Regions from separate parts of the Microcella flavibacter genome, predicted to be linked through region 3. Evidence: predicted binding sites of a transcription regulator. Region 3 holds the regulator's gene; each other region holds the start of a gene.
What was found. The regulator HrcA, encoded in region 3, represses chaperone genes, less so after heat shock. The targets are predictions, from matches to a motif close to TTNGCACTCGNNNNNNNCGAGTGCNAA.

Region 1 (10,144 bases), 830 kb from region 3:
CGAGACGGTGGCGGTGTCGGTGGTGGTGTCGCCGGAGTCGCGGTAGATCGGGTTGATCTCGATGCCGAGACCGGCGTCGTTGATCTCCTGCACGGCGAGAGCGACACCGGCCTCCTCGGGCGGGCCGAGGAACGCGAGCGCACCCGACTGCGGGAGGATCGTGCCGATGTTGAGCGTGAGGTCCTCGCGGGGGCCCGTCGGCTCGTCCGTGGTCTCCTCGGCGGCGGGGGTCGCCGCGCAGCCGCTGAGGATGAGGGCGCTGGCGCCGAGAAGAGCGAAGCCGCTCAGTGCTGCCTTGGCGCCGCGCGAGCGGCCGGCCTTAGCCGTGGTGAAAACGCCCATGGTGCTCCTTGCGTAAGGGAATGTGTTCAGGAAGCGACGACATGGCGCCGTCGCCGTCCTGTCACCGTACGGGGGGCGGGGCACGCGCACAATACGCTGGCATTACATCCCTGTAACACCGGGAAACGAGCGAACCCCCCGTTCGCGGGTACGGATTCTGTCGCTCTGCGGCCCCGGCGCGACGGATTCCGCATCACCGGCGCCGATCGATCAGCTCGCGGCGAGCCCCACCACGAGACCGTCGGATCCGGGCGCCTCGGCGGCCGTCAGCCCTCCCGTGCGGCCTTCGAGGAGGATGACGGGCTCGGTCTCGAGCACCGCGAGGCAGGCGCCGTACGAGGCGCAGGGGATGCCTCCGGCCAGTGCCGAAGGGATGGCGAAGGCAATCGAGACCCCGGCGTCGTCGTCGGCGAGCACGGCCGCGAGGGCGGCGAGCACGACGGCGTCGTACGCCTCGGGTGCGGAGGCGGTCGACTGCACCGCCGGATCCGACTGCCGCAGCCGCTGCGCGAGGGACTCGTCGGCCTCCTCGCCCGCCGTGGCGGCGGCGCCGTCGAAGGCGGGCACGATCACGGCGACGCCCGCCGCCGTCGCGAGCGGGAGCATCCGCTCGACGAGCGCGGCATCGGCGGGACCGATGACGACGTCGACGCCGCGCGCGACGAGGTCGGCGAACGCGGCGTCGAGCTGGTCGCCCTCGGCGGTGCCGGCCGAGCGGTGCAGCACCTCGACGGGGGCGCCGAGCACGCCCGAGGCGGCGTTGAGGTCGCGCACGGCGGCCTCGACGGCGGCGATCCGCGCGGGCGCGGTACCGGCCAGATCGCCGGGGCTCGGCAGCAGGGTGGCGACGCGCAGCACGCCGTCGCCGGCGGGCTCGGGTGCGACGGCGGTCGGGGTCGGGCTCGGCTCCGCGACGGTCTCGAGCTCCGGCGCGGCCGGCGTGCACGCGGCCAGCGAGACGGCGAGCGCAAGGGCGACGGCCGAGGCGAGCACGGCGGTGAGGAGGCGCATGGGCCGGTCCTTCCAGCAGAGGAGCTTCGACGGCGGCCGCGGAGCGCGCGGCCGTCGCCAGCACGCTACTGCCGGGTTGCGGCACCGGGTGCGCGCCGCGCCTGAGGGGGCGAGGGATGCCCGGCAGCGGCATCCCGAACCGCCCTCGTCACACGGTCGTGACGGGCCCGGTCTCGGGCATCGGCGCGGGCTGCGGCCGCCGCGACCGGCGCCGGTGCCGGATCGCCTCGACTGTGAGCACCACCAGGGCCACCCACACCAGCGCGAAGCCGGCCCAGCGCTCGGGCGGCATGGGCTCGTTCATGACGAACACCCCGAAGGCGAACTGCAGCAGCGGCGCGAAGTACTGGATGAATCCCATCACCGAGAGCGGCAGGCGGCGTGCGGCGGCCGCGAAGAGCAGCAGCGGCACGGCGGTGACGACGCCCGCGAGTGCGAGCAGCACGGCGTGGCCGGCGCCCTCCTGCCCGAGGGTGATGCCGCCGCCGAGGCTCGCGACCCAGACGAGCTCGGCGATCGCGATGGGCACGAGCCAGGCCGTCTCGAGCGTGAGCCCGCCGACGGGGGTGACGGCGGTGCCCATGCGGTTCTTGACGTAGCCGTAGAAGCCGAACGAGAAGGCGAGCACGAGCGAGATCCACGGCAGCTCGCCGTAGCCGACCGCGAGCACGATGACGGCCACGATGCTGATGCCGACCGCGGCCCACTGGCCGGGGCGCAGGCGCTCGCGCAGCAGCACCACGCCGAGGGCGACGGTGACGATCGGGTTGATGAAGTAGCCGAGCGCGGCCTCGACGATGAAGCCGTTGAGCGAGGCGTAGAGGTACACGTGCCAGTTGACGGCGATGAGGATGCCCGCCAGCAGGCTGAGCTTGAGGATGCGCGGGTCGCGCACGAGCCGGCCGACGCCGCTCGAGCCGCGCATGACGGCGATGAGCAGCCCGCAGAAGACGAGCGAGAGCAGGATGCGCCAGGCGACGATCTCGATCGGCCCGCTCGGCGCGAGGAGCAGGAAGTAGACGGGCAGGAAGCCCCACAGCCCGTAGGCGCCGATCGCGAGCAGGAGGCCCGAGGAGGAGGGGCGGGGCTCGGTCACGAGTGCCAGCGTACGCCCGCGCGACCGCCGCCCCGGACGCGTCGGGCGACCGTCCGCCGGGGCCGCGACGGGAGCATCCCCGCCGCTGCGGCATGCGAACGGCCCCCGCCCTCCGAGGAGGAGCGGGGGCCGTTCGGCGAGGGTTGCGTCCTAGCGGACGATCACCGCGAGGATGTCGCGGGCCGAGAGCACCAGGTACTCCTGGCCGTCGTACTTGACCTCGGTTCCGCCGTACTTGGAGTAGATGACCTTGTCGCCGACGGCGACGTCGAGCGGCACGCGGTTGCCGTTGTCGTCGATGCGGCCGGGGCCCACGGCGACGACCTCGCCCTCCTGGGGCTTCTCCTTGGCGGTGTCGGGGATGACGAGCCCGGAGGCGGTGGTCTGCTCCGCCTCGACCTGCGTGATGACGATGCGATCTTCGAGCGGCTTGATGGAGACCGACACGGTTGACCTCTTCTTTCCTAAGACGATGAGGGAGTTGGCACACTCGAGGTGCGAGTGCCAGTTCCACTGTACCCAAGGGATTAGCACTCGTGCAATCCGAGTGCCAATAGCGCGGCGCCCCGGCGCGCACCCCGCCTGGCAGGATCGGGGGATGGACACGAGCGAGCTGCGCGAGCTGCTGACCCCCGAGGCGCTGGGGCTGCTCGAGCAGCTGCCGCCGAGCGAGGGCGCGCCCGACGCCGTGCGGCTCGTCAGCCGGTTGCGGAAGGAGGGGCATCCCCCCGCCCGCGTCGCCGCCGTGCTCACCCAGTACCGGCTGCGCCGCAAGGCCGTCGCGAAGTTCGGCCCCTTCGCCGAGCGGATGCTCTTCACCGCGCCCGGCCTCGAGCAGGCCTCCCGGCTCGCCGTGGCGGCGCAGCACGCGGGGCGCTACCGCGCCGCCGGGCTCGGGTCGGTGGCGGATCTCGGCTGCGGCATCGGCGGCGACAGCATGGCCTTCTCGGCCCTCGACCTGCGCGTGACCGCCGTCGAGCGCGACGAGCCGACCGCAGCCGTGGCCTCGTACAACCTCGCGCCCTGGGTGCGCACGACCGTCGAGCTCGGCGACGCGACGGCCTTCGACGTCGAGCGCGCCGAGGGGCTCTGGCTCGACCCCGCCCGACGGGAGGGCGCGCGCCGGCTCTCCGCCCCCGACGACTTCTCGCCGAGCCTCGACGCGGCGCTCGCCCTCGCGGCGCAGCGCCCCACCGGCATCAAGCTCGCCCCGGGCATGGACCGCGCCCTGCTGCCCGAGGGCCTCGAGGCGCAGTGGGTGAGCGACGGCGGCGAGGTCGTCGAGCTCGTGCTGTGGAGCGGCGCGCTCGCCCGCGACGGCATCGGCCGCGCGGCGCTCGTGCTCACGGCCGAGGGCTCGGCCGAGCTGACGGCCCCCGCGGACAGCGCCGATGCGGCCGCCGGCGCGCTCGGCGAGTACCTCTACGAGCCCGACGGCGCTGTCATCCGCGCCCGCCTGATCGGCGACCTCGCGCGCCGCCTCGACGGCCGGATGCTCGACGAGACCATCGCGTGGATCACCGCCGACCGGCTCGAGCCCACCCCCTTCGCCCGCGCGTTCCGCGTGCTGGAGCGATGGCCCCTCGACGCCAAGCGCATCGGCCGCGAGCTGAAGCAGCGCGGCATCGGCACCGTCGAGATCAAGAAGCGCGGGGTCGACATCGACCCGGCGGCGTTCCGCAAGCAGCTCAAGCCGACGGGTTCGGGCTCGGCGACGCTCGTGCTGACGCGCCTCGCGGGCGAGCGCGCGGCGCTGCTCGTCGAGCGCTGCGACTGAGGCCGCGCGCGGCCGGGCCGATCGCGCCGCCCGCGCTGCGCATCCCGGATTAGCGCGCCCGCGCGCACGACGGCCCGCCGGCGCGGGTGCGCGAGCGGGCCGTCGGGTGACGCGTGAGTGTCAGCTGAAGTCGTCGAAGGTGCTGTACGACGCCGTGCCGGCGACGCCGATGAGCGCGATGAAGCCGATGACGAGCAGCAGGCCCAGCGCGATGCCGACGTAGCCGAGGATGAGGCCGGCGAGGCCCATCCCGCGGCCCTTCTCGCCGGTGCGCTTGATCTGGCCGAGCGCCATGTGACCGGTGATGATCGCGCCGATCGAGCCGATGAAGGGGATGATCACGTAGGCCGCGATGCCGAGGCAGAGCGACACGATCGCGAGCACGTTCGTCTTCTCCTGCGGAGCGCCGTAGCCCTGGCCGCCGTAGGGCGCGGCGACGGGCTGGCCGTACGGCGCCGAGGACTGCTGCGCGTAGGGGTTCGCGGCCGGGGCGGACGGAGCGGCGGGCGGCGGCGTGGTTCCGCCGGGCGTCGCCGGCTGCTCGGGCGGCTGCGGTGCGGGAGGGACGTCGGTCATGGGGTGTGCTCCTGGGGCTGGGGTGGTCAGCGCGACGCGAGGACGCGTCGGCTCCACTGTGTCAGGGCGCGGCGCGGGGTGTCAACGCGAGCGCTCAGGCCTGCACGACGGTCACGGGCAGCGTCGAATCGGCGCCGACCCCGAGGTCGGAGGGGCCGTGCCCGGCCATGATCCGCTGGGCGGCGATCGCGGCGATCATCGCGCCGTTGTCCGTGCAGAGCGACAGCGGCGGGATGCGCAGCGCGACCCCCGCCGCCTCCGCGCGCTCCGCGGCGAGCGCCCTCACCCGGGCGTTGGCGACGACCCGCCGCCCAGCAGCAGCCGGGGCACCCGGAGGTCGCGGCAGGCCGCGATCGCCTTCGCCGTGAGCACATCGGCGACGGCCTCGCGGAAGCTCGCCGCGATGTCGGCCACGGGCACCTCCTCGCCGCGGTCGCGCAGCGCCTCGACGTGCCGGGCGACCGCGGTCTTGAGCCCCGAGAACGAGAAGTCGTAGCGGTGCCGCTCGAGATCCTTCGGCAGGCTCAGCCCGCGCGGGAACCGCACCGCGCGCGGGTCGCCCTCGGCCGCCGCGCGGTCAATCTGCGGACCGCCCGGGTAGGGCAGCCCGAGCAGGCGGGCGACCTTGTCGAAGGCCTCGCCGGCGGCGTCGTCGATGGTCTCTCCGAGCAGTTCGACGTCGTCGGTGAGGCTGCGCACGTGGAGGAGGCTCGTGTGCCCGCCCGAGACGAGGAGCGCGATCGTCGGGAGCTCGAGCGGAGCATCCCCCGCATCATCGCGCAGCAGATCGGCGCCGACGTGCCCCACCAGGTGATTGACCGCGTAGAAGGGCTTCTCGAGCGCGATCGCGAGCGCCTTGGCGGCGCCGACGCCGACCATGAGGGCGCCGCCGAGGCCCGGCCCGCTCGTGACGGCGACGGCGTCGAGCTCGTCGAGGGTCACGTCCGCCTCGGCGAGCGCCGCCCGGATCGTCGGCTCGAGCGCCTCGAGGTGGGCGCGCGCGGCGATCTCGGGCACAACGCCGCCGAAGCGCGCGTGCTCGTCCATCGAGCTCGCGATGACGTTGGCGAGCAGCTCGGTGCCGCGCACGATGCCGACGCCGGTCTCGTCGCAGCTCGTCTCGATGCCGAGGACCAAGGGTTCACGCATCCTTGAGCATCTTCCGCATGACGATCGCATCGACCCCGTCGGGCTGGTAGTACCGCGGCCGCACGGCGATGCGCGCGAAGCCGTGCCGCGCGTACAGCGCCTCGGCCCCCGGGTTGTCGGCGCGCACCTCGAGGAACACCTCGGCGGCGCCGCGCGACCGGGCCGCCCCGAGCAGCTGCTCGACGAGCACCGTGCCGATGCCGAGCCGGCGATGCGTGCCGTCGACGGCGATGGTCTGGATGTCGGCCTGCTCCGACCCCGCGGGCGCGCTCAGCCCCGCGTAGGCGACGACCTCGTCGCCCGACTCGACCACGAGGTAGGCGGTGTGCGGGCTCGCCAGCTCGGCGGCCATCAGGTCGCGGCTCCAGGCGTCGGTCGGGAAGGTCGCGGTCTCGAGGGCCATGATCGCGTCGAGATCGGCGAACTCGGCATCGCGCAGCCGGATGCCCGCCCCGCGCCCCGCCTCGGCCGCGGTCACCCGGTCACCCGCTTCGGGCTCGACAGGGTCACGTCGGGGGCGCGCAGGTACAGCGGCGCCGGTTCGGGCAGCGGGATGCCGGCGGCGAGCCGCGCCTGCGCCACCCGCGCGAGCTCGACGGCGGGGATCTCGGCGACCTCGTAGGCGGGTACGTCGTGCGCGGGCGCGAAGGCCGCGCGGGCGATGAGGTGCGGCGGCTCGAGCACGACGGGCACGGGCAGCTGCGCCGTGTAGACGGTGACGGCGACCTCGCGGCGGCGGGCGTCGGTGACGACGGCGAACCGGCCGGCCGCGACGCCGCCGACGACGCGGTCGAGGGCGACCGCGTCGTGGCTCGGCACCGCGTGCAGGGGCACGCCGCGGGCGAGCGCCACGGCGCGGGCGGCGGCGATCCCGACCCGCAGGCCGGTGAACGGGCCCGGGCCGATGCCGGCGACGACGCCCGTGAGCGGTGCGGAGCCGGCCTCGGCGAGCACCTCGGCGAGGAACGGCCCGATGACCTCGGCGTGCCGGCGCGTGTCAGGGGTGGAGCGGGAGGCGAGCATCCGGCCGTCGTCGTCGACGATCGCGACCGCGGTGCCCGCGGAGGTGTCAATCGCCAGCAGCATGCAGCCAGCCTAGGTCGGACCAGCGCTCGCCGACGCCCTCGATGATCACCTCGCGGGGCTCGACGGGGGCCTCGTCGGGGTCGGTACCGGCGTCGTCGGCGGCGCCCGCAGCCCCGGCGCCCGTCGGCCGCATGATCGTGATGCTCAGCCACTCGTCGACGAGGTGCTCGAGCAGCCCCGCGCCCCACTCGACGACGGCGATCGATCCGGCGAAGTCGATGTCGAGGTCGTCGAGCTCGGCCGCGTCGCCGAGCCGGTAGGCGTCGACGTGCACGAGCGGCGCTCCCCCGTCCTCGCGCGGATGCGTACGGGCGAGCACGAAGGTGGGGCTCGTGACGGTGCCGCGCACGCCGAGCGCCGCACCGAGCCCGCGGGTGAAGGTCGTCTTGCCCGCGCCGAGCTCGCCCGACAGCAGCACGGCGTCGCCCGCGCGCAGCTCGCCGGCGATGCGGGCGCCGAGGGCCTCCATCGCCTCCGGGTCGACGATGCGCAGACGGATGCTCACGCGCGCGTCCTCGTCACGCGGCGGCCGATGCGGGTGACGATCTCGTAGCCGATCGTGCCCGCGGCGTCGGCCCAGTGCTCGGCGCTCGGCTCGCCCTCCGCCGGATCCCCGAAGAGCACCGCGCGGTCGCCGACGGCCACGGGGTGATCCCCGACGTCGACGACGAGCTGGTCCATGGCGATGCGGGCGACCACCGGGAACGTGCGGCCGTTGATGAGCACGGGGGCGTGCTCGGCCGCACGGGGCACGCCGTCGGCGTAGCCGAGCGGCACGAGCGCGAGCGTCGACGCCTCCCCCGTGCGCAAGCGGTAGCCGTACGAGACGCCGCTGCCCGCGGGCACGCGCTTCACCGAAGCGACCGCGGCGCTCAGCTGCATGGCCGGCCGCAGCTCCAGGGAGCGGTGGTGCGGCGCGGGCGGCAGCCCGTAGAGCGCGATGCCGGCGCGCACCATGTCGTAGCGGGCCTCGGGCAGGTCGAGCGCCGCGCCCGAGGCGGCGAGATGGCGGATGCCCGGCTCGAGGCCGTGCGCCTGCAGGGCATCCAGGAACCGCTCGAAGGCGGCGAGCTGCGCGCGGTCGTCGTCGGCGCTCGTGCCGGAGACGTGGCTGAAGACGCCCTCCAGACGCACGGCGCCGGAGCCCACGAGCGCCGCCGTGCGCTCGAGCAGCGCCCCCCACTCGGCCTCGACCGCCCCGTTGCGGCTGAGCCCGGTGTCGGCCTTGAGGTGCACGGCCGGCCGGTGCCCGGCCGCGGCGACGCGCTCGAGCTGCGCGAGCGAACTCACGCCGATCGCCACGCCCGCCGCGAGCGCCGGCTCGAGGTCGCCGTGCGGGTCGAGCAGCCAGGCGAGCACGGGGGCGTCGATGCCCGCCGCCCGCAGCTCGAGCGCCTCGGCGACGTCGGCGACGCCGAGATGGTCGGCCCCCGCCTCGAGCGCCGCGCGCGCGGCGGTGACCGCGCCGTGCCCGTAGCCGTCGGCCTTGACGACCGCCATCAGGTGCGGGCTCGGCGCGAGACGGCGCAGCAGGGCGACGTTGTGCGCGATCGCCGCGATCGAGACGCGCGCCTCGCGGAAGGGGCGCGTGGTCATCGCTCGCCCGTCTCGGCGACGACGAAGGCCGTGGCGATGCCGGCGTCGTGCGACATCGACACGTGGATGCGCGTGATCCCGCGCGCGGCCGCGATCTCGGCGGCCCGCCCGGCGAGCATGAAGTCGGGGTCGCCCTCCGTGTCGGCGACGACGGCCATATCGTGCCAGCGCACGCCGTCCGTCTGCCCCAGCGCTTTGAGCAGCGCCTCCTTCGCAGCGAAGCGGCCGGCGAGCGAGCGCAGGGGCAGCGCGCGCTCCGGCTCCGCGAACAGGCGGTCCCGCAGGCCAGGGGTGCGGGTCATGGCGCGCTCGAACCGGGCGAGGTCGACGACGTCGACGCCGATGCCCGCGATCACGATGGCGCCCCGACCCGCACGCCGACTACTCGACCGTGACGGACTTCGCCAGGTTGCGCGGCTGGTCGACGTCGAGGCCCTTCGCGGCGGCGAGCTCCATGCCGAAGATGTGCAGCGGCACCACCGCGATCAGAGGCTCGAAGAAGCGCGAGGCGAGCGGGATGCGGATGACCTCGTCGGCGTGCGGCAGCACCGCGACGTCGCCGGCCTCGGCGATGGCGATGACGCGCGCGCCGCGGGCCCGGATCTCCTGGATGTTCGAGACGACCTTCGCGTGCAGCGAGTTCTCGTCGCGGGGGCTCGGCACGATCACGAACACGACCTGGCCGGGCTCGATGAGCGCGATCGGGCCGTGCTTGAGCTCGCCCGCGGCGAAGCCCTCGGCGTGGATGTAGGCGAGCTCCTTGAGCTTGAGCGCTCCCTCGAGGGCGACCGGGTAGCCGACGTGGCGCCCGAGGAACAGCACCGAGCGGGTGTCGGCCATCCACTTGGCCAGCTCGCGGATGCGCTCGCCATTGCCGAGCACCTCGGCGAGCTTCTCGGGCACGGTCTGCAGCTCGGCGACGAGCTCGCGCGCGGCCTCGGGCGAGAGCGAGCCGCGCACCTGGCCGAGCTGCAGGCCGAAGAGGTAGGTCGCGGTGATCTGCGCGACGAAGGCCTTCGTCGAGGCGACGGCGACCTCGGGGCCGGCGTGCGTGTAGACGATCGCGTCGGACTCGCGCGGAATGGTCGCGCCCTGCGTGTTGCAGATCGAGAGCGTGCGAGCACCCATCTTCCGGGCGTACTTCACGGCCATGAGGGTGTCCATTGTCTCGCCCGACTGGCTGATCGAGACGACGAGCGTGTTCGGCGAGAGCACCGGATCCCGGTAGCGGAACTCGTGCGCGAGCTCGACGTCGACGGGCACGCGCGCCCACTGCTCGATCGCGTACTTGCCGACCATGCCGGCGTAGGCCGCGGTGCCGCAGGCGATGATGATGATGCGGTCGATCGCGCGCATCGTCTCGTCGTCGAGGCCGGCGAGCTCGGGGATGCGCACGAGGCCGTCCTCGACGCGGCCGAGGATGGTCTTCGCGACGGCCTCCGGCTCCTCGCTGATCTCCTTCGCCATGAAGCTCGACCAGCCGCCCTTCTCGGCGGCGGAGGCGTCCCAGT
Region 2 (10,144 bases), 780 kb from region 3:
GTGCACCCCTCGGTGACGCAGATGGTGTTCCGCGCCGCGCCCGGCCGGGTCGCCCTCGTGACCGACGCGATGGCCGCGGCGGGCGGCGCCGACGGCTTCTACCGGCTCGGCTCGCTCAACGTCACCGTGCAGAACGGCATCGCGCTGCTCAACGGCACCTCGACGATCGCCGGCTCGACCCTCACGCAGGACGTCGCGCTGCGCACCGCGATCGAGGTCGCCGACGTCGACGAGACGGCCGCCGTGCGCGCGCTCACCGCGACGCCCGCCTGCGTGCTCGGCCGCGAGGGCGAGTGGGGGATGCTCGCCGCGGGCTTCGCCGCCGACGTCGTCGTGCTCGCCGAGGGCTGGCGGGTCGAGCGGGTGTGGGCCGCGGGCGTCGAGGTCGGCCCCGCACCGGTCGCCGAGTCCGTCGAGGCGAGCGCGTCATGACCGACTGGTCGCGCGGCTCCTGGACGCGTGAGCCCGCGGCCGCCGCGCTCGACGCCGAGGGATCGCTCGTGGTCGAGGCCGTCGATGGCAGCGACTGGTGGCGCGACACCGCCTACGGGTTCCGGCACGAGGACGGGCACGGGCTGCTCGCGCCGTGGGCTCCGGGCACCGCCGTGGAGGTGACCTTCGCGCTCGAGGGCTTCACCGGCGAGTTCGATCAGGCGGGACTGGTCATCGTCGTCGACGACGCCACCTGGATCAAGGCGGGCGTCGAGCAGAGCGACGGGCACCCGCAGCTGGGCGCCGTCGTCACCCTGGGCGCGAGCGACTGGTCGACGGGGCGCGTCGACGACTGGACGGGACGGGCGGTCACGGTGCGGGCATCCCGCATCGCCGACGCCGTCGTGATCCGCGCCCGGTCGCGCCCGCTCGATGCGGACGCCGCGACCCCTGACGCCGCGGCCCCCGACGGCGCGGCCCCTGCGAGCGCGGACGACTGGCGCCTCGTGCGGGTCGCCCGGTTCCCCGAGGGGGATGCCCGCATCGGGCCCATGCTCTGCGGCCCCACCCGCGCGGGCTTCGCGGTGCGGTTCCTCGACTGGCGCGAGACCGCGCCCGATCTCGAGCTGCACGCCGCTCCGCCCTCCTGAGCTGTCCCGCGGGGCGTCGCCGGACGGGCCCGTCCCGCCGCCGGCGCCACCGGTCGGCGCAGCGCAGCGGCCCGCATCCCCCTGAACAAGGATGCGGGCCGCTGCCGTGACGGCGGGGTCGAGAAGACGATCACGACCCCGCCGCGGTCATGGGCGCGGTGATCAGTCGATCACGCGCTCGCCGCCCTTCGGCCCGGGCTTGCCGGGCTTGCCCGGCTTGCCGACCTCGACGCCCTCGCTGGTGGCGGTGCCGTCGGGCAGCCCCTCCTTCGAGGCGGTGACGACGACGGTGATGACGTCGCCCTTGTCGCCGCCGGTCACCCGGTAGGTCGACCCGGTCGCCCGGCGGATGTCCTCGCCGTCGGCCTGCCACTGGTAGGTGAACGTCAGGCCCTCGACGTCCCACTCGCCGGGATCGGCGGTGAGCACGCGGCCGGGCTTCGCGTCGCCGCTGACGGAGGGGGCCACGAGCGCGACCGGCGCGACGGGCTCCTCCGGGGCGTCGCCCGTCTCGACCTGCACCGTGGTCGCGGCGCCGGTGTCGCCGTAGCGCACCAGGCCGAGGTAGGTGCTCTGCGCCTCGAGGTCGGCCCACGAGGCGGTGACGATCGACTCCTCGCCCTGCACGCCGGCGATGACGGCCGGGTCGAGGGCGAGCGGGGCGCCCCCCTCGACGATCGAGGTGACGGTCATGTCCCAGGCCGTCTCGGTCGCTGCCGAGTAGACGTCGACGAAGACGGCGTAGTCGGCCGCCGCCGGCTCGACCAGGTCGATCCGCTCATCGGCCGAGCCCGTCGCCGACTGCCACCCCGCGATGGGGGTGCCGGCGGCGTCGAGCTGGTAGACGATGAGGTCGAGGTCGGCGATGTCATCGGCCGAGTCGAGGTCGAAGCGCGTGAACGCCGACCCCTCCGGCACGGTCACCACGTACTCCGCGAAGTCGCCGGTGACGCCGGAGCCCGAGTTCTCGGCCTCCGGGTCGGTCGCGTTCGGCAGGCGCTCGCCGAGCGAGAGGCCCGTCGTCGACAGGGCGATGTCGCCCGTGCCGCCGGGGGTCACCGCGATGTCCACCGAGCCCGTCGTGCCCTCGCCCTCGACCGCGGCCGGGGCCACGATCGTGACGGGCTGCACGACGATCGGGCTGCGCACCGTCGTCTCGCCCGACGCCCAGGTGAGCGAGCCCGAGGCGTACGCGTCGAGCGCCGCATCGGTGCGGGCGAAGGTGACGGTGAACTCCTGCGATTCGCCCGCGGCGCCGAAGGTGAGCGTCGAGGGCTCGACGGTCGCCTCGATGCCCGCGAGGCCCTGGATGCTGGCCTCGAAGGTGCCGGCCTGCGTGGCCGTCACCGTGCGGGTGACCTGCTCGGGCGCCGTGAGCGTACCTACGGCGATCGAGGCGAGGTTGAGGTCGCTGCCGTCGATCGGCTCGACGCCGGCGTCGTAGCCGATGCCCTGCAGGTAGCCGAGCCAGTCGGGAACGCCGTTGAGGTAGACCAGGCCCGGCTCGAAGAAGCGGGTCGGGTCGGCATGGCCGGCACCCTGGGTGAAGGGGTCGGTCACGGTCGAGCCGTCGGCGGCGAGCGTGTCGTACGCCGTCGTCATGATGGCCGACTTGATCTCGGCGGGCGTCGCGGTCGGGCGCTCACCGAGGTAGAGGGCCGCGAGGCCCGCGATGTGCGGCGACGACATCGAGGTGCCGCTGAGGAACCCGAAGGCCGGGTCCTCCCCCTCGCGGTTGGAGACCGCGGCGAGGATCGAGACGCCGGGCGCCGAGATGTCGGGCTTGAGGATGTCGCTGCCGTCGGCGAGCACCGGGCCGCGCGACGAGAAGCCGGCGACCTGGGGCACCGGGGTCACGACGTCGGTCGAGTTGCCCGCCGTGAGGGTCGCCGTGGCGCCCTCGGTGGCGGCGTAGGCGGTGACCTCGTCGTAGTAGACGGCGTCGAGGTGCACGGTCGGCACGCTGTGCGTGTCGGTGTCCACCGATCCGGGGGTCACGTTGACGAGCACCATGCCGGCGCCGCCCACGCGGGCGACCTCGGCCGACTTGGCGACGCGGTCGTAGACGCCGCGCTCGCAGAGCACGATGTCGCCCTCGCTCACGAGCGCGGGGTCGAGCGTGCCCGGTCCGCAGAGCTCCGGGTCGGGCGCGCCGGCCGCCGCCAGGGTGCGCGACGGGACGAGCGGTCCGGTGAGCGGCTCAGCGTCCTCCGACATGTCGACCGTGATGGATGCTCCCGCGAAGGCCTGCCCGTCACCGAGCGTGACCGTGCCCTGGTACGCGGGGATGGTGCTCGCGGCGACCGTCGTGATCCACGGGCTCGCGTTGTCGAGCGTGGACGCGCCGGGGCCGGAGTTGCCGGCCGAGGCGGCCACGAACACGCCGGCCGCGGCGGCGCCGAGGAAGGCGTCGTCGGTGGGCGAGTACGTGGTGGTGGCCGCGCCGCCGCCGATCGAGTAGTTGATGACGTCGACGCCGTCGAGCACGGCCTGGTCGATGCCGGCGAGCAGGTCGCTCGTCGCGCATCCGTCGTCGGTGGTGACCGTCGCGTCGGGACCGTTCCAGCAGACCTTGTACGAGGCGACCTTGGCGGCGGGGGCGACGCCCGAGATCGGGCCGAAGTCGATGCCGCTCACGGTCGTGCCGACGCGGTGGTTGCCCGCGGCGGTGCCGCCGGTGTGCGAGCCGTGGCCGTCGCCGTCGCGGGGCGAGAGGAACTCGCCGGGGCCGGTGCTGGCGTCGCCGATGCGGTTCGCACCGAAGCCGTCGACGAAGTAGCGCGCGCTGACGATCTTGGTCGAGCAGTCGTCGGCGCTGAACTGCACGCCCTCGACGCACTCGCCGACGAAGGTGCCGCCGTCGCTCTTCTCGAAGACGATGCTGCTGCCGTCGAGGTAGGGCTCGGAGCCCGGCGCGGTGCCGAGCGCCTCACCGGCGAAGGACGGGTTCTCGGGGGCGATGCCGGTGTCGAGGATCCCGACGACGACGCCCTCCCCGGCGGTCTCGGCGCCGCCGACGGCCTCCCAGACGCCGCCCGGGCCGTCCAGCCCGAGGAACTCGGTGCCGGTCTCGGCCTGGATCTGCTTCATCTCGTCGGGCACGACCTGCAGCACGTCGCGGCTCGTGATGAGCGCGGCCGCCTGCTCGGCGGTGAGCTCGGCGGCGAAGGCGTTGATCGCGACGGTGTACGAGGAGTCGATGGTGACGTCGGCCTCGGCCGCGACCTCCTGCTGCTTCTGCTGCAGGTGCGAGCGGTAGTCGGCGACGGGGGCGCGGCGGGCCTCGAGCTGCTCGCCCTCCTCGGGGGCGGTGGCGGGGATGCCCGGCACGCCGCCCTCGTAGGCGGCGACCGCCGGCTCGGCGAGCGTCACGATGTAGCGCCCGGCCTCGAAGTCGATCGCGCCGACCCCGGTTCCCGGAGCGCCGGGGGCCGCGTTCGCGGCGGTGCCCGTCAGCAGGCTCGCGGCCACGAGCGCCGCGGTGGCGGCTGCTGCGGCGGTTCGGGCGAGCGGACGGTGTGGACGGTGCTGGGCCGACGAGCGGCTCTCCCTTAGTGTCACAGCGGTGTGCATCCTTCTCGTGGAGGGCGTGAACGGCCCGACGTCGTCGTCGGGCTCGGGTGGTGGCCTCACCATAAGCCCCCCGAAAGCGGGTAGACAACCCTTTCTGTTTCCACCGGGTGAACTCTGCGTCCACCGGGGTATCCACCGAATCCTCGGCGCCTCGCATCGACCGTGCAGCAATCGCTCCCACCGAGCACAGCGAATACCCACCGGGCGTCGGGATGCTGATCACGTCGCCCTCGCCCCGCATCGACGCCCACGACCTCCTCCGGAAGACCCCATGACCTCTCGCGCCCGCTCGTTCTCCGCTCCCGCGTCCGCGGCAGCGGCATCCTTCGCCCTGCTCGGCACGCTCGCCGGATGCTCGGCGGCGGGCGATGCGGCCGCCGAGGGGCCCGCCGGCCCCGCCGACACCTCGGCCGAGTACACCGACGGCGAGTACAGCGCGAGCGGCGCCTACCAGTCGCCGAACGGCACCGAGTCGGTCATCGTGCAGCTCACCCTCGAGGGCGACATCGTGACGGCCGTGGCGGTGACGCCCGGCGGCAGCAACTCGACGACGCAGTACTACCAGGACCAGTTCGTCGGCGGCATCGAGGCCGAGGTCGTCGGCAAGGACATCGACGAGCTGCAGGTCACCCGGGTCGCGGGCTCGTCGCTCACGAGCGGCGGGTTCCTCGAGGCCCTCGAGGCGATCAAGGCGGATGCTCTCGTCGGCTGAGGCCTCGGCCCCGGTCGATGAGGCCTGGACGTTCGAGGCGATCGGCGTCCCCTGGTCGATCGAGGCCCCCGGCGGCATCCCCGCCGAGGCGCGCGCGGCGGTCGCCCGGCGCATCGCGCGCTTCGACGCCGACTGGTCGCGGTTCCGTGACGACTCCCTCGTCGCCCGCATCGCCGCCGCCCCCGGCTCGTGGCCGCTGCCGCAGGATGCCGCACCGCTGCTCGGCCTGTACGAGCAGCTCTACGCCCTCACCGGCGGCCGCATGAGCCCGCTCGTCGGAGCCTCGCTCGAGCGCCTCGGCTACGACGCCGCCTACCGGCTCGAACCCTCGGGCCCGCCGCTCGCGGCGCCCGTGTGGGAGGACGCGATCACGCTCGTGCGCTCCGCCGACGGCGATCTGCGGCTCGACGCCGTCGCCCCGGTGACGCTCGACGTCGGCGCCGCGGGCAAGGGCTTGCTCGTCGACCTCGTCGGCGAGGTGCTGCGCGAGCACGACGTGGTCGACCCGATCGTGGACGCGAGCGGCGACCTGCGCGCCTGGGGCGGTGCGGGGCTGCGCGTCGCGCTGCAGAACCCGGCCAACCCGGCCAAGGCGATCGGCGTCGTCGAGCTCGCCGACGGCCGCGCCCTGTGCGCGAGCGCGCTCGATCGCCGCCGCTGGGGCGCGGGCCTGCACCACATCGTCGACGCCGTCACCGGCCGCCCGATCGACGAGGGCGTGATCGGCACCTTCGCGGTCGCCGACTCGGCGCTCGTGGCCGACGGGGCGGCCACCGCGCTGCTGCTCGGCGATCCGCACGCGATCGGCGACCGGCTGGGCGTCGCATGGGTGAGGATGCTCTCGGACGGCTCGATCGAGTCGAGCGCCGACTGGAAGGGTGAGCTGTTCCGATGAGAGCCGCGATCGACGCCGTCACGGGCCGCGTCAGCATGTACCGCCTCACGGTCGGCGCCCTCGCCGCCGTCATCGTCATGGGCGTCGTGCTCGGCGCCGTCGGGATCATCGGGGTCGACCCGCTCGGCCTGCTCGGCGTCACCGGCGTGGTGCTCGTCGCCACGATCGGCGCGAACGAGGTCGCGGCGCGCCTCGCGCGCGTCGTGCCGCATCGCGAGTCGAGCGTCATCACCGCGCTCATCATCGCCTGCCTCGTGCCGCCGCAGGCCACGACCATGAGCCTCGTCGGCGCCGCCGCCGCCGGAGTCCTCGCCGCGCTGTCGAAGTACCTGCTCGTCTGGCGCGGGCGGCACCTGCTCAACCCCGCGGCGACCGGTGTCCTCATCGCGGGCTTCTTCGGCCTCACCGTCGGCATCTGGTGGATCGGCACCGCCGCGATGCTGCCGGTGGTCGCGATCGGCGCGCTGCTGCTGCTCGACCGCACGCGCCGGCTCGAGATCGGCGTCGTCTTCGTCGCCGTCGCGGTCGTCGTGTACGTGGGCCGCGGCATCGCGGTCGGCCTGCCCGCGCTCGACGTGCTGCAGAACGCTGTGCTGCTGACGCCCGTGGTGTTCCTCGCCGGCTACATGCTCACCGAGCCCCTCACCCTCCCGCCCCGGCGGTGGCAGCAGGTGCTCGTCGCCGCCGTCGCGGGCCTGCTCATCTTCCTGCCCTTCGCGCAGCCGGTCGGCCCGTTCCTGCTCGCGAACTCCCCCGAGCTCGCCCTCGTCGTCGGCAACCTCGTCGGTTTCGCGGTCTCGCGCCGCCGCGGCTTCGCGCTGCGCCTCGTCGACTCGCGCCCCCTCTCCGACTCCGCGGTCGAGCTGCGCTTCACCCCGACCCGCCCGGTGCCGTTCGAGGCGGGCCAGTGGCTCGAGCTGCACCTGCCGCACAAGGCCGACGTGCGCGGCACCCGCCGCATCTTCTCCATCGCCTCGGCCCCGTCCGCCGAGCACGTCGCCATCGGCACCCGGATGCTCGCCGAGGGCTCGTCCTTCAAGCGCGAGCTCGCCGCCCTCGAGCCGGGCTCGCTCGTGCGCGCCACGCAGGTGAGCGGCGACTTCGTGCTGCCGAAGGATGCCGCGACGCCGTTGGTGCTCGTCGCGGGCGGCATCGGCGTGACCCCCTTCGTGAGCCAGCTCGCCGAGCTCGCGCACCGCGGCGAGCAGCGCGACGTCGTCGCCGTGCTCGTGCCCTCGAGCCCCGACGAGCACCTCTACCGCGAGACGCTCGAGCAGGCGGGGGCGCGCATCGTCGTGCTCGATCGCGATGCGCTGACGGTGGATGCCCTGCGCGAGCACGTGCCCGACATCGGGCAGCGCCGGGGCTACGTCTCGGGCTCCCCCGCCGTGGTCGCCGCGGGCGCCTCGGCCCTGCGCGCCGCCGGCGCGAAGCGCGTGCGCACGGACTACTTCGCGGGGTACTGAGCACCCTCGGGCGGCCTCGGCGGGGCATCCGTTCGCCCTGCACGAACGTACTCGGCGGGGGCTGGCACTCTCGCGGGTCGAGTGCTAATTTATCCGCAGTTGAGTCGCCCCGACTCAACTCTCGGAACCCCGCCCGCGAGGGCGGCAGTCACCCAGGAGGACGATCCCCATGTCGATGCTCTTCGACCCGTTCCGCGAGTTCGACCGCATGGCCGGCAGCCTGCTCGACCGGCGCGAGAGCCCGCGTCTCATGCCCATGGACCTCTACCGCGACGGCGACCACTTCGTGCTCAGCGCCGATCTGCCCGGCATCGACCCGGGCTCGGTCGACGTCGACGTCGACGGGCAGCTGCTGACGATCCGCGCCGAGCGCACCCCGCGCTCGCAGGAGGGCGTGCAGTGGCTCACCCGTGAGCGCCCCGCCGGCTCGTTCCTGCGCCAGCTCACCCTCGGCAACGACATCGACACCGAGGGCATCTCGGCGCACTACGAGAACGGCGTGCTGAGCGTCATGATCCCCGTGGTCGAGAAGGCGAAGCCGCGCAAGATCAGCGTCGCCACGACCCAGGATCGCGCGGAGGTCTCGGCCTAGCCCGCCCTCTGCCGAGAACGCAGGATGCCCGCGACGAGTCGTCGCGGGCATCCCTCGTTCTGGCGGCCGTCGTCGACGACCGCGCGCTCGGCGCTAGGCCAGGCGCTGCTGCAGGTTCTCGTCGAGGGCCTCGAGGAAGGCCTCGGTGGTGAGCCACTGCTGGTCGGGGCCGACGAGCAGCGCGAGGTCCTTCGTCATCTTGCCGCTCTCGACGGTCGTGATGACGACGTCCTCGAGGGTCTCGGCGAAGGTGATGAGCTCGGCGTTGCCGTCGAGCTTGCCGCGGTGCATGAGCCCGCGGGTCCAGGCGAAGATCGACGCGATCGGGTTGGTCGACGTCGGCTTGCCCTGCTGGTGCTGACGGTAGTGGCGCGTGACCGTGCCGTGCGCCGCCTCGGCCTCGACGATCCTGCCGTCGGGCGTCGTGAGCACGCTGGTCATGAGGCCGAGCGAGCCGAAGCCCTGGGCCACGGTGTCGCTCTGCACGTCGCCGTCGTAGTTCTTGCAGGCCCAGACGTAGCCGCCCTCCCACTTCATCGCGCTCGCGACCATGTCGTCGATGAGGCGGTGCTCGTAGGTGATGCCGGCGGCCTCGAACTTGTCCTTGAACTCGTTCTCGTAGATCTCCTGGAACAGATCCTTGAAGCGGCCGTCGTAGGCCTTGAGGATGGTGTTCTTCGTCGAGAGGTACACCGGGTAGTTGCGCGAGAGGCCGTAGTTGAGCGAGGCCCGCGCGAAGTCGATGATCGAGGCGTCGAGGTTGTACTGCACCTGCGCGATGCCGTCGCCGGGCGACTGGTAGACCTCGAACTTCTGGGCCTCGCCGCCGTCCTTCGGGGTGAACTCGACGGTCAGCGTGCCCTCGCCCTTGAACAGGAAGTCGGTGGCGCGGTACTGGTCGCCGAAGGCGTGACGGCCGATGATGATCGGCTTGTTCCAGCCCGGCACGAGGCGGGGGATGTTCGAGATGATGATCGGCTCGCGGAAGATCACGCCGCCGAGGATGTTGCGGATCGTGCCGTTCGGGCTGCGCCACATCTTCTTGAGGCCGAACTCCTCGACGCGCGCCTCGTCGGGCGTGATGGTGGCGCACTTGACGCCGACGCCGTGCTTCTGGATGGCGTGCGCCGCGTCGATCGTGACCTGGTCGTCGGTCTCGTCGCGGTGCTGGATTCCGAGGTCGTAGTACTCGAGCGTGACGTCGAGGTACGGGTGGATGAGGCGGTCCTTGATGAACTGCCAGATGATGCGGGTCATCTCATCGCCGTCGAGCTCGACGACCGTTCCTTCGACCTTGATCTTCTGCACGGGGTCCTTTCTGGTGTCCGTCGCACCTGCGGCGGAGCCCGCAGAAGTCTAGCGGCTCGCCCGAGGTATCTCGATATCGAGATAAATCTCCCGCCCCCGTCCGCGGGGATCTCGATAGCCTGAGGACATGAGCGAACTGCGGCTGGAAGAGCTGTCGGCGAAGACCATCGTGGCGGCCAACGGCCTCACCCTGCGCCCCGGGCAGGAGCAGTACGTCACGCCCGTCTCGTACTCGGCGGCCGACGCGTACCTCAATCCGACCACCACCTGGGCCCGCGTCGTCCTGCGCGGCGACGAGGTGGTCGGCTTCATCCGCGGCAACTTCGACGCCGAGCACGACCGCCCCGAGTTCCGCGCCTGCATCTGGCGGGTGAACGTCGACGCCACCAAGCAGGGCCAGGGGGTCGGCCGCTTCGCCGTGCACGAGCTCGCCGCCGAGGCAAAGTCGCGCGGCTTCGACGCGATCACCGTCATCTGGGAGACCGGCGACGACGGCCCCGGCGCCTTCTTCCAGCG
Region 3 (10,144 bases):
GAAGCTCAGCACGTCGGTGGGGCCGGGCTCGTCCATCCACTGCAGGTGCAGCTGCTCCATCGCGCCCTCGTCGACGAGCACGATCGCCAGCTCGGCGTCCTGGTGCACGTTGAGGTACTCGAAGGCGTGGAACGCGAGGCGCTGCAGGGCGGCCTCGTCGACCGGGATGCCCGACTCGTTGTTGATCTCGACGGCCATGGTCTACCAGCCTCTCGGTCGGGGGTCGCGGCGCTGGGGCTGGCGGTCGCGGCTCGCCCCGGCACGGCGCGCGGCGCGGTTCTCGCCCTCGCCCGAGCCGCCGGCGTCGCGCGCGTGCTGCTGCGCCTGCTTCTCGGCGTCGTACTTCGTGTAGGCGTCGACGATGCGGCTGACGAGCGAGTGCCGCACGACGTCGTCGCTCGTGAGGCGCGCGAAGTGGATCTCGTCCATCCGGTCGAGCACGCGGGTGACGAGCTGCAGCCCGCTCGCGCCCACCGGCAGGTCGACCTGCGTGATGTCGCCGGTGACGACCATCTTCGAGCCGAAGCCGAGCCGGGTGAGGAACATCTTCATCTGCTCGGGCGTGGTGTTCTGCGCCTCGTCGAGCACGATGAAGGAGTTGTTGAGCGTGCGCCCGCGCATGTAGGCGAGCGGTGCGACCTCGACGACGCCCGTGGTGAGGAGCTTCGGCACGAGCTCGGGATCCATCATCTCGTTGAGCGCGTCGTAGAGCGGCCGCAGGTACGGGTCGATCTTGTCGCTGAGCGTGCCGGGCAGGAACCCGAGCCGCTCGCCCGCCTCGACGGCCGGGCGCGTGAGGATGATGCGGTCGACCTCCTTGCGCTGCAGCGCCTGCACGGCCTTCGCCATCGCGAGGTAGGTCTTGCCGGTGCCCGCCGGGCCGATGCCGAAGACGATCGTGTTGAGGTCGATGGCGTCGACGTACGACTTCTGACCGAGCGTCTTCGGGCGGATGCTCTTGCCGCGGCTCGTGAGGATCGACTGGCTCAGCACCTCCGCCGGGCTGCCGGCGCCCTCGGCGATGATCCTCGCCGAGCTGGTCACCTCGGTGGGCCCGAGGTCGTGTCCGTTGCGAACCATGGTGATGAGCTCCTCGACCAGCGTGGTGGCCGCTTGTACCTGCGAGGGCTCGCCCTCGAGGGTGATGAGGTTGCCGCGCACGTGCACGGCGAGGTCGGGGTGCTGCTGCTCGAGCGTGCGCAGCAGGCGATCCTGCGGGCCGAGCAGCTGCACCATGGCGACGCCGTCGACCTCGAGCTCGGCGCGGGAGCCGGGCGGGGCGGGGGTCATGGCATCGTCACCCGGCAAGCGAACCCTCGTGCACTCCCCCCGCGAGCACGTGCGCGTGCACGTGGAACACGGTCTGGCCGGCGCTCTCGCCGGTGTTGAAGACGAGGCGGAACTGCCCGTCGGCGTGCGCCTCGGCGAGGCTGCGCGCGGTGGCGACGAGCTCGGCGAGCAGGGCCGGGTCGCCCGCGGCGAGCTCGACGACGTCGCGGTACTGCTCGGTCTTGGGCACGACGAGCAGGTGCACGGGGGCCTGCGGCGCGATGTCGCGGAAGGCGATCAGCCGCTCGGTCTCGTGCACGATCTCGGCCGGGATCTCGCGCGCGACGATGCGGCTGAAGATGCTCGGCGACGGGTCGGTGCTCATGCTCACGAGTCTAGAGCGAGCCGCCGACGGTGCTCCCGCCGCCTCCTGCCGGTTCGCTGTCAGCGTTCCAGCGCTCGCGCCACCGCGCGATGAGCCGCTCGTCGCGCTCGATGCCGTAGGCGTCGAAGAACTCGTCCTCCCACCCGGGCCCGAAGTTCCAGCCGAGCGACATCGAGGCGATCGCGAGATCCGACCAGCGGTCGGCCACCCCGAGCGCCCCGAGATCGACGTGGGCGAGGAACGCGCCCTCGGCGTCGATCAGCGTGTTCGGCGCGCAGGCGTCGCCGTGGGCGACCACGGGATGCTCGACCGCGGGCTCCCCGTCGAGCCGGGGCCCGGCGAACGGGCACTCGGCCGCGGGCAGCGCCTCGTGCAGGCGGCGGAGCCCGGTGCCGATCGCGCGCACCGCCGTGCGGGGCTCGGCGCGCCAGCGGTCGCTCACCGCGGAGTCTCCGGGCAGGCCCGCGGTGAGCATCCATTCGGCGACGCCGCCCGCGCCGTCGGCGGTCTCGCCCGCATCGAGCACCCGGGGCACCGCGTGGTACCGCCCGGCCCAGTCGAGGCGGGCGCGCTCGTCGGCGAGGGCGACCTCGCGGCCGGGCGGGCTCCACTTGAGGAACAGCGAGGCCCGGGCGCGATGCGGATCGAGGCGCACGACGAGACCGCCGAGCCCGTTGCGCCAGACGGGGACGAGCCGCGCCTCGGGCGCGAGGCGGGCGGCGAGGGCGCGCAGGGTCGGCGGCACGGGCGCGTCGGGGCGCAGCAGCTGCGCCGCGAGATCGACCCGGTCGGTCACCGCGCTACCAGCGCCCGAGCGCCGCGGAGAGCACGGCGATCGCGGCGGGGCCGGCCGTCGAGGTGCGCAGAACGGTGGCGCCGAGCCGCACACGACGGGCGCCCGCGGCCTCGAGCGCGGCGAGCTCTTCGGGAGCGATGCCGCCCTCGGGGCCGACGACGAGCAGGATCTCGGTGACGTCGTCGGCGCCCTCGCCGATGAGCGCCGAGCGGTCGAGCGCGGCGAGCGCGGCATCGCCGAGCGGGTCGAGCACGAGCGCGAGAGTCGAGGCGCCCGGCTCGCCGGGCTCGCCGAGCCGGCGCGCGAGCGCGGCCGTGCCGACCACCGGGGCGACCGGCGGCACATGAGCGCGCACGGCCTGCTTGCTCGCCTCGCGCACGATCGTCTGCCAGCGCGCGCGGCCCTTCTCGGCCTTCGCGCCCTCCCAGCGGGAGACGCTGCGCGCCGCCTGCCAGGGCTGCACGCCGTCGACGCCGAGCTCGGTCGCGGCCTGCACGGCGAGCTCGTCGCGATCGCCCTTGGCGAGCGCCTGCACGAGCACGAGCCGGGGGCTCGGCACGGGCTCGCGCACGATCGACTCGGCGCGCAGCAGCACCTCGGCGGGATCCGACCGCACGACCTCGCCCTCGACGACGAGACCGGCACCGTCACCGAGCGCCACGCGCTCGCCCGTGCGGAGTCGGGCCACCGTCACGGCGTGCCGGGCATCCTGCCCCCGCAGCGCCACCGTCTCGCCGACCGTCGCCGGCGCGATGAGCGACTCGTCGAGGTAGAAGTGCGCCACGCGGGCCTAGAGGTTGAGGAAGCGGTCGCGCAGCTTCGAGAACAGGCCCTGCTGGAAGGTCGAGAACTGCGGGGCGACCGGGCGGCGGCTGTTCGCGAAGTCCTGCACGAGCTTGGTCTCCTTCGAGTTCAGCCGCACCGGGGTCACCACCTGCACGCCGATCTTCAGGTCGCCGCGCCCGCTGCCGCGCAGGCGCGTGATGCCGCGCTCCTTGACGGTGAGGATCTCGGCGCTCTGCGTGCCCGGCTTGATCTCGACGCTGACGTCGCCGTCGAGCGAGGCGAGCGTCGCCGTCGTGCCGAGGATGGCGTCGGTCATCTGCACCTCGAGCGTCGCGAGCAGGTCGTCGCCCGAGCGGCTGAAGGTGTCGTGCGTCTTGACCTTGATCTCGAGGAACAGGTCGCCGTTCGGGCCGCCGGCGGGGCCGACCTCGCCCTGCCCGGGCATCTGGATGCGCAGGCCCGTGTCGACCCCCGCGGGGATCTCGACCGGGATGGCGCGCCGAGCGCGCACCCGACCCTGGCCCGCGCAGGTGGGGCAGGGGCTCGGGATGACCGTGCCGTAGCCGCGGCAGGTGCCGCAGGGGCTCGAGGTCATGACGTTGCCGAGCAGGCTGCGCACGGTGCGCTGGATCTGGCCGGAGCCGCGGCAGATGTCGCAGGTGGCCGGCTCGGTGCCGGGCGAGCAGCACGAGCCGTTGCAGGTCTCGCACAGCACCGCGGTGTCGACCTCGAGCTGGCGGGTCGTGCCGAAGACGGTCTCCTCGAGCTCGACCTCGACGCGCAGCAGGGCGTCCTGCCCGCGCTCGCGGCGCGACCGCGGGCCGCGCTGCGACTGCCCGGCGCCGAAGAAGGTCTCGAAGATGTCGCCGAAGCCGCCGAAGTTGCCGCCGCCCGCGCCGCCGAAGCCGCCCGAGCCGCCGAGGTCGTACTGCTGGCGCTGCTGCGGGTCGCTCAGCACGTCGTAGGCGTGCGTCACGAGCTTGAACCGCTCCGCCGCGTCGCCCGAGGGGTTCACGTCGGGGTGCAGCTCGCGCGCGAGCCGGCGGTACGCCTTCTTGATGTCGTCCGCACTCGCATCGCGGGCGATGCCGAGAACGTCGTAATGGTCTGCCACGTGCCTAATCCTCACCGAGCAGCCGTGAGACGTAGCGCGCGACGGCGCGAACGGCTGCCATGTTGTTCGAGTAATCCATCCGGGTGGGGCCCAGCACCCCGAGTTTGGCCGATCGGTCTGCACCGACTCTGTACGCGCTCGTGACGACCGCGGTCTCGCGCAGCACCTCGTCGTTCTCGCGCCCGATGCGGGCGGAGACGCCGAACTGGTCGAGCTCCATCTCGCGGAACAGCTTCAGCAGGGTGACCTGCTCCTCGATCGCCTCGAGCACGGGGTAGACGCTGCCCGCGAAGTCGCCCTCGGTGCGCACGAGGTTCGCCGCCCCCGCGATGACGAGGCGGTCGCTGCGATGCGCATCCACGTGCCCGACGAGCGAATCGGCGATGACGGCGACGGAGGCGCGGCGCTCGGCGGCGAACTGGGCCGGGAGGGCGGCGGCGACCTCGGTGACCTGGGCGAGCTCGGTGCCGTCGAGCGCGGCGTTGATCTTCGCGCGCAGCTCGCCGATGAAGACCTCGTCGGTCTCGGCGGGCAGCTCGATGATGCGCTGGTCGACGCGGCCGCCGTCGGTGATGAACACCGTCATGACGCGCGTGGCCGACATCGGGATGAGCTCGACGTGGCGCACGCGGGCATTGCCGAGCGTCGGGTACTGCACGAGAGCGACCTGATTGGTGAGGTGGCTGAGCAGGCGCACGGTGCGGCCGAAGACGTCGTCGAGGTCGACCGACTGATCGAGGAAGGCCTCGATCGCGCCGCGCTGCGCGCTCGTGAGCGGACGGAGATCCTGCAGCTGGTCGACGAAGAGGCGGTACCCCTTGTCGGTGGGGATGCGGCCCGAGGAGGTGTGCGGTGCCGCGATGAGCTCCTCCTCCTCCAGCTGGGCCATGTCGTTGCGGATCGTGGCCGCGCTCACGCCGAAGCTGTGGCGCTCGACGATCGCCTTGGAGCCGACGGGCTCGCGCGAGGAGACGTAGTCCTGCACGATCGCCCGGAGCACGTGCATGGCACGCTCGGAGACCATCACCCACCCCCTCTGACTGGCACTCGTGAAGTCTGACTGCCAATTCTACCGCGGTCGGCGGGGCCCCGATCGTTGCCCGCGCGGTGCGGCGGCGCTAGTTTGTGCATGTGCGGGTGCCCTCGGGCGTCCGGCGCCGCTCGCGCGGGGCCCCGCATGCGATCGCCCCACCCCCGGGGACCACCCTCCGAACCGCCGCGTCGAAAGGCACCGATCCATGACCACCACGCCCCCGCCCGCATCCGCCGCCGCACCGCTCAGCGAGGCGGAGGACCGCCAGTGGGCGTCCTTCGCCCACCTCGGCGGCATCCTCGGCATCCTGCCCTCGCTCATCATCTACCTCGTCTTCAAGGACCGCGGCTCGTTCACGCGGGCCGAGGCGAAGGAGGCGCTGAACTTCCAGATCACGCTGCTGGGCATCCAGATCGTCGCCTACATCATCGGCACGATCCTGCTCGTGGTCGTCATCGGCTTCCTCTTCTACCTGGTCGCCTGGGCCGCGTACATCGCGGGCCTGATCCTCTCGATCGTCGCCTTCCTCAAGGCGAAGGACGGCCACGCCTACCGCTACCCGTTCGCGCTGCGCCTCATCAAGTAGCGCGCCGCACCGGCAGAGGGGCCCGACCGTCCGCGGTCGGGCCCTTCGTCGTCGGCGACCCGCCCGCCATACTGGTCGCATGACCGATCAGCCCCCCGCGAACCCGTACTCGAGCAGCCCCGTCACGATGCGGCCCGAGGACGAGAAGCTCTGGTCGATCCTCACCCACGTCGGCGGCATCGTCGTCTTCCTCATCGTGCCGCTCGTCGCCTACCTGGTGCTGCGCGAGCGCGGCCCCTTCGTGCGGCACCACACGGGTCAGGCGCTCAACTTCCAGCTCACGATGCTCATCGTCTACGTGGTCGGCTTCATCACGAGCTGGATCGGCGTCGGGTTCCTGCTGATCCTCGCGGCGGGCATCCTCAGCCTCGTCTTCGGCATCATCGCCGCCATCGCCGCCTCCCGCGGCGAGTTCTACCGCTACCCGCTCGCCATCCCCTTCACCCGCTAGCGCGATCGACCGGGGCCCGTCCGCCGCCGGTCAGTCGTCGGGCAGCAGCCGCCGCACCACGGCGTCGGCGAGCAGACGGCCCCGGCGCGTCAGCACGACGCGGCCGCGGAAGGCCGCGACGGCGTCGACGAGCTCGTCGGCGATGAGGCCGGCGACCCGCGTGCGCCCGGCCGGGCTCAGCGAGTCGAGCGGCAGCCCCTCGGCCAGGCGCGTCTCGAGCATCACGCGCTCGACCCGACGGGTCTCGGCATCGAGCTCCTCGCGCCCCGCGGCGGGCGACGAGCCCGCGGCGAGCCGCTGCGCGTAGGCGGCGGGGTGCTTGACGTTCCAGAACCGCGTGCCGCCGATGTGGCTGTGCGCGCCGGGCCCGACGCCCCACCAGTCCTGACCCGTCCAGTAGGCGCGGTTGTGCCGCGAGCGCTGCGCCGGCGTGCGGGCGAAGTTGCTCACCTCGTACCAGTCGTAGCCGGCCTCGGCCATGCGCGCGTCGAGCATCTCGTAGAACGTCGCGTGCAGGTCGTCGTCGACGGGCGGCACCTGGCCGTGCGCGATCTGCCGGGCGAGCTTCGTGCCGGGCTCGACGATGAGGGCGTAGGCGCTGAGATGATCGGGATGCTCGGCGAGGGCCGCGTCGAGGCTGCGGCTCCAGTCCTCCGCCGACTCCCCCGGCGTGCCGTAGATGAGGTCGAGGCTCACGCCGAGACCCGCGGAGCGCGCCTCGGCCACCCGCCGCGCCACGTTCGCCGGGTCGTGCGTGCGCTCGAGCACGGCGAGCACGTGCGGCACCGCCGACTGCATGCCGAGGCTCAGGCGGGTGAAGCCCGCGGCCGCGAGCTGCTCGAGCCCGGCCGCATCGATCGAGTCGGGGTTCGCCTCGGTCGAGATCTCGGCGCCCGGGGCGAGACCGAAGCGCTGCTCGACGGCGTCGAGCATGCGCACGAGGTCGCTCGGCGGCAGCAGCGTCGGGGTGCCGCCGCCGAAGAACACCGTGCTGACCGGCCGCGGGGGCAGGCCGCCGCGCTCGAGCACGGAGAGCGCGAGGTCGAGCTCGGCGATGGCCTGGTCGGCGAAGTCCGACCGCGAGACGCCCCGCACCTCCTCCGCGGTGTAGGTGTTGAAGTCGCAGTACCCGCAGCGCACGCGGCAGAAGGGCACGTGCAGGTAGATGCCGAGGTCGCGCGACCCCGCGCCCTCCGCCGCGCTCGGCGGGAGCATCCCGTCGTCGGGGGCCGGATCGGCGAGGGGCAGGGCGCTGGGCACGCTCCATCCTCCCACCGCGCACGGTGCGCTCCGGCGGCCCCCGTCGACAACTCAGGAGACGCGGGCTCGTGGAGTGCCGCGCACCCACGATCGGCGACGAACGGGAGCGGCACTCCTGAGTTGTCGACACCGGGGCGCGCGGCGCGGCGGCGGCGTCCAGCGGATGCGCTACCGCAGCGGCGAAGATGGGCGCATGAGCGACGAGAGCCCCCACCCCGCCCTGCCCGAGAGCGTGGAGGTGCTCGTCGTCGGTGGCGGGCAGGCGGGGCTCGGCATGGGGTTCCGGCTGCGCGAGGCGGGGATCCCCGTCGTGATCGTCGACGATCGCGCGCGCGTCGGCGACGTCTGGCGCGACCGCTGGCGCAGCCTCGTGCTCTTCACGCCGCGCCGGTTCGCCGCGCTGCCGGGCCGCGCGCTGCCCGCGTCGACGGCCTACTACCCGAGCAAGGACGAGGTCGCCGACTACCTCGAGCAGTACGCGGTCGCGCACGAGCTGCCGGTCGTCACCGGGGCGCGCGTGAGCGCCGTGCGCCGCGAGGGCAACGGCTTCGTCGCCGAGACCTCCCGCGGCGCGGTGCGCGCCCGGGCGGTCGTCATCGCGACCGGCCCGTTCCAGTACCCGCGGGTGCCGCGCGTCGGGGCGAAGCTCGACGACGCGATCGCCCAGTTGCACTCGAGCGCCTACCGCGCGCCCGAGGACCTGCCCCTCGGCCGCACCGCCGTCGTCGGCGGCGGCAACTCGGCCGCGCAGCTCGCCGTCGAGCTCGCCGCCACGCGCGAGGTCACGATGGTCGCCCCCGCGCCGCCGTGGTTCATCCCCGAGCGCATCCTCGGCATCTCGGTCTACTGGCCGCTCAAGCTCCTCGGCATCCTCGGCTCGCCCGCCGAGAGCCGCATCAGCCATTACATCCACTCCCGCGGCGACGGCATCCTCGGCACGGAGGCGAAGCGGGCGGCGCGCGCCGGCCGTCTCGCCCTGCGCACCAGCAGGGTGGTGGATGCCCGGCCCACGGCGCTCGTCCTCGCCGACGGCACCGAGCTCGAGGTCGACGCCGTGCTCTGGGCGACGGGGTTCCGCACGCACTACCCCTTCGTGCACATCGACGGGGCGCTCACCGAGCACGGCGCGCCGATCCAGCAGGAGGGCGTCTCGCCCGTGCCCGGGCTCTACTGGATCGGCCTGCCCTGGCAGAGCCGGCTCGACTCCTCGATCCTGCACGGCATCGCCGCCGACTCCCGCGACCTGCTCGCCGCGCTGCGCGCGCACCTCGGTCGGGCGGCGCGCACCGCCTCTGCCAGGCTGGACGGGTGACCCCGCCGCTCCCCGCCCCGACCCCCACCACCATCCTCTGGGACGTCGACGGCACGCTGCTGTTCAACGCCGCCGCCGGCGGCGGCGCGCTCTACCACCTCGCCGTCGAGGAGGCGGTCGGCCGCGAGCTGAGCCCGCCGCTCCCCCGCGCGCACGGCAAGACCGACGGGCAGATCCTGTTCGAGATCCTCGACGCCTTCGACTACCCGGCCGAGCGGCAGCCCGAGGCGCTCGCCCGGCTCGACGCGCTCTCGGTCGCCCGGCACGAGGCCGGCGAGCGGCGCGTCATCGCCCCGGGCGTGCCCGAGGCCCTCGCCGCGATGGCCGAGCGCGGCTTCATGAACGCGCTGCTCACGGGCAACTCGGCGACGCGCACGCGCGTGAAGCTCGAGGGCGCGGGGCTCGACCCCGCGCTCTTCGACTGGAGCCGGTCGTACTTCGGCGGCAGCGCCCGGGTGCGCAGCGAGATCACGCTCGCGGCCCGCGCGGGCATCCCCGGCGAGCGGCTCGTCATCATCGGCGACACCCCGCGCGACGACGAGGCGGCGCGGGCGGCGGGCATGCCCTTCATCGCCGTCGCGACCGGCGTGTACACGGTCGAGGAACTGCGCGAGACGACCGCCGTCGTCGTAGTCGCCGACCTCGCGCATGGCCTGCCCGCGGTGCTGGACGCGCTCGACGAGCTCGACGCGGCCTGAGCTACGCCGCGCGCGACGGCACGGCATCCCGCCCCGTCGCCGGCTCAGGCGACCTGCGCGAACCAGATCTCGCCCATGCGGTAGACCATGACGGCGACGGCGAGGGCAACGACGCCGAGGATGACCGTCGCCCAGCGCGAGCGGTCGACGAGCCCCCAGACGATCGCGGCGGGCGGCAGCAGCAGCGCCGAGACGAGGTAGATCCAGTACTCGAGCAGGTCGCCGGTCGGCTCGTTGCCGACCACGGGCGCGACGATCGAGATGACCACCTGCGCGAGCAGCAGCAGCGTCAGCAGCGCGCTGAGCCCGTTCGTGAGGTCGCTCGGTGGCCGGCCGATGCCGCCGGCGACGAGGCAGACGACGCCGATGACGACGGCGACGGCGACCTGGGCGGTCGTGAACCACTCGATCACCGCGTGCTCCTGCCTGTCGTCCGCGCCCCGATAAGGCGATG

Region 1: a site for HrcA is predicted at 2,977-3,003, ahead of groES (co-chaperone GroES). Genes of this name have one in related genera too.
Region 2: a site for HrcA is predicted at 7,790-7,816, ahead of HGB54_RS02095 (Hsp20/alpha crystallin family protein). Genes of this name have one in related genera too.

What each region holds. Positions count from the first base shown of each region.
Region 1 is NZ_CP051299.1:389,665-399,808, reverse strand. Features, by position in the region: gene HGB54_RS01920 (ABC transporter substrate-binding protein) at 1-342, opposite strand, end outside; gene HGB54_RS01915 (ABC transporter substrate-binding protein) at 553-1,353, opposite strand; gene rarD (EamA family transporter RarD) at 1,502-2,449, opposite strand; gene groES (co-chaperone GroES) at 2,600-2,896, opposite strand; gene HGB54_RS01900 (class I SAM-dependent methyltransferase) at 3,048-4,226, shown strand; gene HGB54_RS01895 (DUF4190 domain-containing protein) at 4,347-4,802, opposite strand; partial or broken gene tsaD (tRNA (adenosine(37)-N6)-threonylcarbamoyltransferase complex transferase subunit TsaD) at 4,897-5,951, opposite strand; gene rimI (ribosomal protein S18-alanine N-acetyltransferase) at 5,944-6,429, opposite strand; gene tsaB (tRNA (adenosine(37)-N6)-threonylcarbamoyltransferase complex dimerization subunit type 1 TsaB) at 6,426-7,037, opposite strand; gene tsaE (tRNA (adenosine(37)-N6)-threonylcarbamoyltransferase complex ATPase subunit type 1 TsaE) at 7,021-7,542, opposite strand; gene alr (alanine racemase) at 7,539-8,633, opposite strand; gene HGB54_RS01865 (holo-ACP synthase) at 8,630-8,989, opposite strand; gene glmS (glutamine--fructose-6-phosphate transaminase (isomerizing)) at 9,015-10,144, opposite strand, start outside.
Region 2 is NZ_CP051299.1:439,541-449,684, reverse strand. Features, by position in the region: gene nagA (N-acetylglucosamine-6-phosphate deacetylase) at 1-432, shown strand, start outside; gene HGB54_RS02120 (DUF1349 domain-containing protein) at 429-1,082, shown strand; gene HGB54_RS02115 (S8 family peptidase) at 1,245-4,553, opposite strand; gene HGB54_RS02110 (hypothetical protein) at 4,927-5,367, shown strand; gene HGB54_RS02105 (FAD:protein FMN transferase) at 5,351-6,262, shown strand; gene HGB54_RS02100 (FAD-dependent oxidoreductase) at 6,259-7,728, shown strand; gene HGB54_RS02095 (Hsp20/alpha crystallin family protein) at 7,898-8,320, shown strand; gene HGB54_RS02090 (NADP-dependent isocitrate dehydrogenase) at 8,414-9,628, opposite strand; gene HGB54_RS02085 (GNAT family N-acetyltransferase) at 9,756-10,144, shown strand, end outside.
Region 3 is NZ_CP051299.1:1,222,207-1,232,350, reverse strand. Features, by position in the region: gene ybeY (rRNA maturation RNase YbeY) at 1-198, opposite strand, end outside; gene HGB54_RS05835 (PhoH family protein) at 202-1,290, opposite strand; gene HGB54_RS05830 (histidine triad nucleotide-binding protein) at 1,298-1,654, opposite strand; gene HGB54_RS05825 (phosphotransferase) at 1,665-2,450, opposite strand; gene HGB54_RS05820 (16S rRNA (uracil(1498)-N(3))-methyltransferase) at 2,455-3,234, opposite strand; gene dnaJ (molecular chaperone DnaJ) at 3,241-4,350, opposite strand; gene hrcA (heat-inducible transcriptional repressor HrcA) at 4,355-5,374, opposite strand; gene HGB54_RS05805 (DUF4870 domain-containing protein) at 5,589-5,969, shown strand; gene HGB54_RS05800 (DUF4870 domain-containing protein) at 6,049-6,420, shown strand; gene hemW (radical SAM family heme chaperone HemW) at 6,451-7,680, opposite strand; gene HGB54_RS05790 (flavin-containing monooxygenase) at 7,874-8,992, shown strand; gene HGB54_RS05785 (HAD family hydrolase) at 8,989-9,690, shown strand; gene HGB54_RS05780 (hypothetical protein) at 9,735-10,103, opposite strand.